One region of the Herbaspirillum sp. WKF16 genome, then DNA from elsewhere that is predicted to be linked to it. Evidence: predicted binding sites of a transcription regulator. Region 1 holds the regulator's gene; each other region holds the start of a gene.
The links. Region 1 encodes HrcA, which represses chaperone genes, less so after heat shock. Its sites were predicted from a motif close to TTAGCACTCNNNNNNNNNGAGTGCTAA; they were not measured.

Region 1 (2,267 bases):
TTGAGCCATGGGCCTAAAACACTATATGATAAGCCAGATAACCGGGAATTTACTGAACCATGCCTAATAATCCATCCGAACTGAAAGCCAGCGGCCTCAAGGCCACCCTGCCGCGGCTGAAGATCCTCGAGATCTTCCAGAACACCTCCGTGCGCCACCTCAGCGCCGAAGACGTCTACAAACAGTTGCTGTCCGACAATCTGGACGTCGGCCTGGCAACCGTCTACCGCGTGCTGACCCAGTTCGAGCAGGCCGGCCTGCTGCAGCGTAATCACTTCGAGACCGGCAAGGCCGTGTTCGAGCTCAACGAAGGCTCGCACCACGATCACCTGGTCTGCTTGGACTGCGGCAAGGTCGAGGAATTCTTCGACGCCGAGATCGAAAAGCGCCAGCTCAAGATCGCCCAGGAGCATGGTTTCGAAATCGCCGACCACGCGCTGGCGCTGTACGGTCATTGCAAGAATTGCAAGAAGCTGAAGAAGTGATGTGAAGATGACGGCGGCCTTTGCCGCCATCACCACAACGAATTTTTGCCCGGCTTTACAGCGGCAAGAAAATGAAAAAGCCACGTGAGCGCACGTGGCTTTTCTTTTTTGCGGCGGGCGCCGCGACCTTGGCTCAGTGCTGGCTCAGCGCGCTGGAGAGCAGCTTGGCGGTGATGTCGACGATGGGAATCACGCGCTCGTAGGCCATGCGGGTCGGCCCGATCACGCCCAGCGTGCCGACGATGCGGCCGTTGACTTCATAGGGCGCGGTGACGATGCTCATGTCGTCCATCGGCACCAGCTGTGATTCGCCGCCGATGAAGATCTGCACGCCGGTGGCCTTGCTGGACACGTCCAGCAGCTGCAGCAGGCCGGTCTTTTGTTCGAACATGTCGAACAGGCGGCGCAGCGAATTCATATTGGACGACAGGTCGGTGACCGACAGCAGGTTGCGTTCGCCGGAGATGACCACGTTGTTGTCGGCGTCTTCGCTCATGGCGTCGCTGCCGGCCTCGACGGCGGCCTGCATCAGCACGGTCATGTCGTCGCGCAGCTGGCGCAGCTCGCTCTGCAGGCGCAGGCGCACCTGCTCGAAGGACTGGCCGGCGTAATGCTGGTTGATGTAGTTGGCGGCCTGGGTCAGCTGGCTGGGCGTGTAGTCGACCTCGGTGAGCAGCATGCGGTTTTGCACATCGCCGCCATGGTCGACGATCACCAGCAGGATGCGCTTTTCCGACAGGCGCAGGAACTCGATCTGCTGGAACGCCGACTCGCGCTTGGGCGTGAGCACCACGCCGGCGAACTGCGACAGCGAGGACAGCACCTGGGCGGCGTTGGTGATGATCTTTTGCGGCGAGGAATTTTGCAGGCGGTTTTGCAGGCGGCTTTCCAGCGCGCTCTCGTCGATCGCCTCCACCGTCAGCAGGGTGTCGACGAACATCCGATAGCCGCGCGGCGTCGGCACGCGGCCGGCCGAGGTGTGCGGGCTGGCGACGAAGCCCATCTCCTCGAGATCGGCCATGATGTTGCGGATGGTGGCCGGCGACAGTTCCAGGCCGGACAGCTTCGACAGCGCGCGCGAACCCACCGGCTGGCCGTCGGCGATGTACCGTTCGACCAGCGCCTTCAAGAGTGTGCGGGCGCGGTTATCGAGTTGCATGAGCCATATTCTAACGAGTTATCGGGCGAAGCGGCCGTTATTCGCCGCCGCTCAGGTTTGAGCGGCCTGCGCGTCCAGCCAGTCGGCCAGTTCGTGCAGGTCGCGGCAGACGGCGTCGGGCACGATGCCCTGCGGCAGGACGCGCCCGAAGCGGTTCATCCAGACCGCGCGCAGGCCGGCCTGCTGGGCGCCTTGCACGTCGAGCTGCAGGTCGTCGCCGACATACACGGTCTCGGCCGGCGCCACGCCCAGCGCATCGCAGGCGGCGTGGAAGATGGCGGCGTCGGGCTTGGCGCGGCCGAAGCGGTGGGCGGCGATGGAAACGCCGAAATGGGCGGCCAGGCCGATCCGCTCAAGGTCGGCGAAGCCATTGGACACCGAGCCCAGTGTCAGCGTGCGCTTGAGCTTTTGCAGCGCCGGTTCGACGTCGGCGAACAGGTCCACGGTGCTGCGCGCCTCGGAAAACAGCGCCATCGCCTCATCCACCCGCGCCACGTCCTCGCCATGCTCGGCGAACACCTCGGTCAGCGCGGCATGGCGCAGCTTCCACAGGTCGATGCGGTAGAGCGGGTCGCTCTGCATCAGCGCCATACGGCGCTCGCGCAGGGTGGCGGCGGTGTGCG
Region 2 (2,267 bases), 280 kb from region 1:
GATGAAGTACGGCGACAGGTAGCCGCGGTCGAACTGCATACCTTCGACGATTTCCAGTTCGTTTTCCAGCGACTTGCCGTCTTCGACGGTGATCACGCCTTCCTTGCCGACCTTTTCCATTGCCTTGGCGATGATGTCGCCGATGTCGGTGTCGGAGTTGGCCGAGATCGAGCCGACCTGGGCGATTTCCTTGGAGGTGGTGGTGGGCTTGGCCAGCAGCTTGACTTCACCGACGATGGCGCCGACGGCCTTGTCGATACCGCGCTTCAGGTCGGTCGGGTTGAAACCGGCGGCGACGTACTTGAAGCCTTCGCGCACGATGGCCTGGGCCAGCACGGTTGCGGTGGTGGTGCCGTCACCGGCGTTGTCGGAGGTCTTGGAAGCGACTTCCTTGACCAGCTGCGCGCCCATGTTTTCCAGCTTGTCCTTCAGTTCGATTTCCTTGGCGACGGAAACGCCGTCCTTGGTCACGGTCGGGGCGCCGAAGCTGCGCTCCAGGACCACGTTGCGGCCCTTGGGACCCAGGGTGACCTTGACTGCGTTGGCCAGGATGTTGACGCCGTTGACGATCTTGGCGCGTGCTTCATCGCCGAAAATAACTTGCTTTGCTGCCATGTTGGATTCTCCAGAAATTCGGTTGAATTCGTGTCGCCGGGCTGGCCGGCGTGGTGTCGTGCTGCCGGCGGCCGCTTATATATGAAGAGGCCGCGCGCCGAATTACTTCTCGACGACGGCGAACAGGTCTTCTTCGCGCATGACCAGCAGTTCCTGGCCATCGATCTTCACGGCCTGGCCGGAATACTTGCCGAACAGAACGCGGTCGCCGACCTTCACGGCCAGCTGACGGACCTTGCCGTCTTCCAGGATCTTGCCGTTGCCGACGGCCAGGACTTCGCCTTGGTCCGGCTTTTCGGTCGCTGCATCAGGCAGAACGATACCGGAAGCGGTCTTGGTTTCCTGGTCGAGGCGCTTGACGATGACGCGATCGTGCAAAGGGCGAAGATTCATGAGAACTCCTTACATTTCAATAAGTTAGCGGTTATTGCGGCGATGCCTGCAACGGTTTTTCTTCCAAATGCAGCCAACCTCACCGCATGAAAAAGGGGGATTTCACCAAGGCGGGCTGTTAGCACTCTCCCCTGGCGAGTGCTAAGTATAGGGACGGAGGTTGGATTTTTCAAGGTGGACATGCGCGCTTGCAGGCATCGGCGAGCGTCAATAATAAAATTTCCCTTGAGGCAATGTTGCCCTATCTTTAAACCACCGTCGCGGCCCCGCCGGTTCAAGCCCCTTTTTTCGCCGCCGGTTTCTTGCCGGCCTTCCTGGCGGAGAACATCGACATGTCGCGCCGGATCAGCGCGATCAGCGTCTCCGCCGCCGCGCCCAGCGTCCTGCCGCTCTTGGTGAGCAGGCGCGCCTTGGTGGCCTTGAACAGCGGGTGGTTGATGGGCAGAGTCACCACTTCTTTGGCGCGCAACTCCCGATAGGCCGCGAAGGCGCTGATCAGGGTCATGCCGTCGTTGCGCTTGACGAAGCTGCGCAGGGCGCCGAGGGAATTGGTCGTGAGCGTGGGCCGTATCTGTATGTGTTCCGCATAGGTCAGCATCTGCACGATCTGGCCCAGGCCGAAGGCCGGCGGCATGATCGCCAGCGGGTAGTGGCCCAGCTCGCGCACGTCGACCGCGCCGCCGCGCAGGGCGAAAGGATGGCCGGGCCGCACCAGAAGCTCGACCGGCTGGGCCGAGGTGGCGACGTATTGGACATCGGCATGCGGCGGCGGATTGTAGGCCAGTCCGATATGGGCGCGGCTTTCCGCCACCTCCTGCAACACGTTGTTGACCGGCAGCACGTCGACCGAGATATCCAGGTCGGGATGGCGGGCGCAGAAATCGGTCAGCACCTCGTCCATCAGGCTGTCGACGTAGCCTTCGCTGGTGACGATGCGGACCTGGCCGTGCCGCAGGCCGTGCAGGGCCTGCAGCCGGCCTTCGAACAGCTCTTGCTGGGAGCGGCAGCCGCGCCAGTATTCAAGCAGGTAGGACGCGGCCTCGGTCGGCTGCACGCCGCGCGCATGGCGGTCGAACAGCGGCGTGCCGATCTCCTCTTCCAGCAGGCGTATCTGGCGGGTGATCACCGATGCCGAGGTGTTGATGCTGTCGGCCGCACCGCGGATCGATCCTTGCGCCAGCACTTCCTGGAAATAGCGCAGCCTGCGCTGGTTCAGTTCCCGCATGCGTTCTCCCGCGCTCGCTGAGCGTTACCCAAAG
Region 3 (2,267 bases), 1.5 Mb from region 1:
AAGCGACGCCTCTTCACGACGCTGCTGCTGGCCGGCTGCGCCGCGCTGGTGGCGGGCTGCGGCCCGTCCAAGCCAGAACTGAAATTCAACAACACCGATGTCACCGGCCTCGACTACGCCAAGGACTTCGCGCTGACCGACCACAACGGCCAGCCGCGCACCCTGGCCGACTTCAAGGGCAAGGTGGTGGTGATGTTCTTCGGCTATACCCAATGCCCCGACGTCTGCCCGACCACCATGGTGGAGATGGCCAACGTCATGAAGGAGCTGGGGCCGGATGCCGACCGCGTGCAGGTGCTGTTCGTAAGCGTCGACCCTGAACGCGACACGCAGGAGATCCTGGCGCAATATGTGCCTGCCTTCGACAAGCGCTTCCTCGGCTTGCGCGGCAGCCTGGAGCAGACCGAAAAGGTCGCCAAGGAGTTCAAGGTGTTCTACCAGAAGGTGCCGGGCAAGCAGGCGGGCAGCTACACCATGGACCACACCGCCGGCAGCTACGTGTTCGACCCGGCCGGCCACATTCGCCTCTTCGTCAAGCATGGCCAGGGGCCGCAGACGCTGGCGCATGACATCAAGCTGCTGCTGTCCTGAGCGTCGCGCATCGTCCAGGCATGAAAAAAGGCACCCGAGGGTGCCTTTTTCCTTTGCTGCCTGTGGATTACGAATACGCCTGCAGCGCAGTCTTCATCTTCTTCAGCGCCACCGCTTCGATCTGGCGGATCCGCTCGGCCGAGACGCCGAATTCGGCCGCCAGCTCGTGCAGGGTCGCGCCCGAGCCGTCGTCGTTGGCCAGCCAGCGGGCTTCCACGATGCGGCGCGAACGGTCGTCCAGCTTGGACAGTGCGGCTTCCAGGCCTTCGGATTGCATGCGGTCGTACTGCTTGGACTCGATCACGCGGGTCGGCTCCGAGTTTTCCGACGACAGATAGGCAATCGGCGCGAACTTGTCGTCTTCATCGTCGGTGGGCGACTCCAGCGCGATGTCGCGACCCGAGAGGCGGGTTTCCATCTCGATCACTTCTTCGCGCTTCACGTCCAGGGTCTTGGCCAGGGCCTCGACCTGCGCCGGCGTCATGGCGTCCAGGCCTTCCTTGTGGCTGCGCAGGTTGAAGAACAGCTTGCGCTGGGCCTTGGTCGTGGCGACCTTCACCAGGCGCCAGTTCTTCAGGATGTATTCGTGGATCTCAGCCTTGATCCAGTGCATGGCGTACGACACCAGGCGCACGTTCTGGTTGGGGTCGAAGCGCTTGACCGCCTTCATCAGGCCGATATTGCCTTCCTGGATCAGGTCGGCGTGCGGCAGGCCGTAGCCCAGATAGCCGCGCGCGATCGACACCACCAGGCGCAGGTGCGACAACACCATCTTCTGGGCGGCGCCCAGATCGTTCTTTTCGCGCAGGTCGCGGGCCAGCTTGCCTTCTTCTTCGGCAGTCAGCATGGGCAGGCGGTTCACTGCCGAGATATACGCGTCGATGTTGCCCAGGCTGCCGGAAAAACCGAGCGCGAGCGCATTCGACTCGACCGGCATAAGTGCAGATTGTGCAGACGCTGCTTTCAATTGATTCTCCTTGTTTCCTTGCGGAAGCGACGTGTAGACGACGTTCGGATACGGCAATGCTTCAGAAGCCTTGATGGGGCGCTTTAAAACTGGAGCATTTCGATAAGGTATTCTAGCACTCGTCATTTGAGAGTGCTAATTGCAAGTTTGGAAGACCCCGATAGAACTGCTCTATTGCAATCCTGATAATCATTGCTTTCGTCCCTAGTATCTTAGAAGGACTTCGAGGAACAAAGTTGCGATGCGGGTCAAAGACGCGCACAAAAACCTGTAACAATTTTTGCAGCGAGGGAGTTCTGCATATAGAGGCAGCTGAGCCGTTTTCAAGGGGCACAGCTGCATCACGTAAAAACGGCCGCCGGGTTTCTCGCCCGCCGGCCGTTTGTTGTTTATCCGGAAAGATCGGCGGCGCCGGTTCAGCCCATGCGCGCCAGGTGCCTGCGCACCGACAGCATCGCCCCGAACAGTCCCAGCAGCGCGCTGACCGTGAGCAGCAGGGCGATCGACATCGGGCTGGGCAGCGCCAGCTGGAACTCGGAGGCGTACAGGTGGGCGAAATCCAGGATGGCCGTGTTGAGCGGTTGCTGCGCCGCCACCACCAGCCCCAGCGCCACCCCGCCGGCGCACAGGCCGAGCAGGGCGCCGGTGTAGTAGAACGGGCGATGGATGAAGGAGTTGGTCGCGCCCAGCAGGCGCGAGACCTCGATCT

Region 2: a site for HrcA is predicted at 1,127-1,153, ahead of groES (co-chaperone GroES). Genes of this name have one in related genera too.
Region 3: a site for HrcA is predicted at 1,671-1,697, ahead of rpoH (RNA polymerase sigma factor RpoH). Genes of this name have one in related genera too.

What each region holds. Positions count from the first base shown of each region.
Region 1 covers NZ_CP118632.1:695,171-697,437, forward strand. The annotation lists gene fur (ferric iron uptake transcriptional regulator) at 60-485, shown strand; gene hrcA (heat-inducible transcriptional repressor HrcA) at 619-1,644, opposite strand; gene Herbaro_RS03100 (HAD family hydrolase) at 1,696-2,267, opposite strand, start outside.
Region 2 covers NZ_CP118632.1:972,471-974,737, forward strand. The annotation lists gene groL (chaperonin GroEL) at 1-615, opposite strand, end outside; gene groES (co-chaperone GroES) at 718-1,008, opposite strand; gene Herbaro_RS04340 (LysR family transcriptional regulator) at 1,283-2,233, opposite strand.
Region 3 covers NZ_CP118632.1:4,173,003-4,175,269, reverse strand. The annotation lists gene Herbaro_RS18890 (SCO family protein) at 1-591, shown strand, start outside; gene rpoH (RNA polymerase sigma factor RpoH) at 659-1,528, opposite strand; gene ftsX (permease-like cell division protein FtsX) at 1,975-2,267, opposite strand, start outside.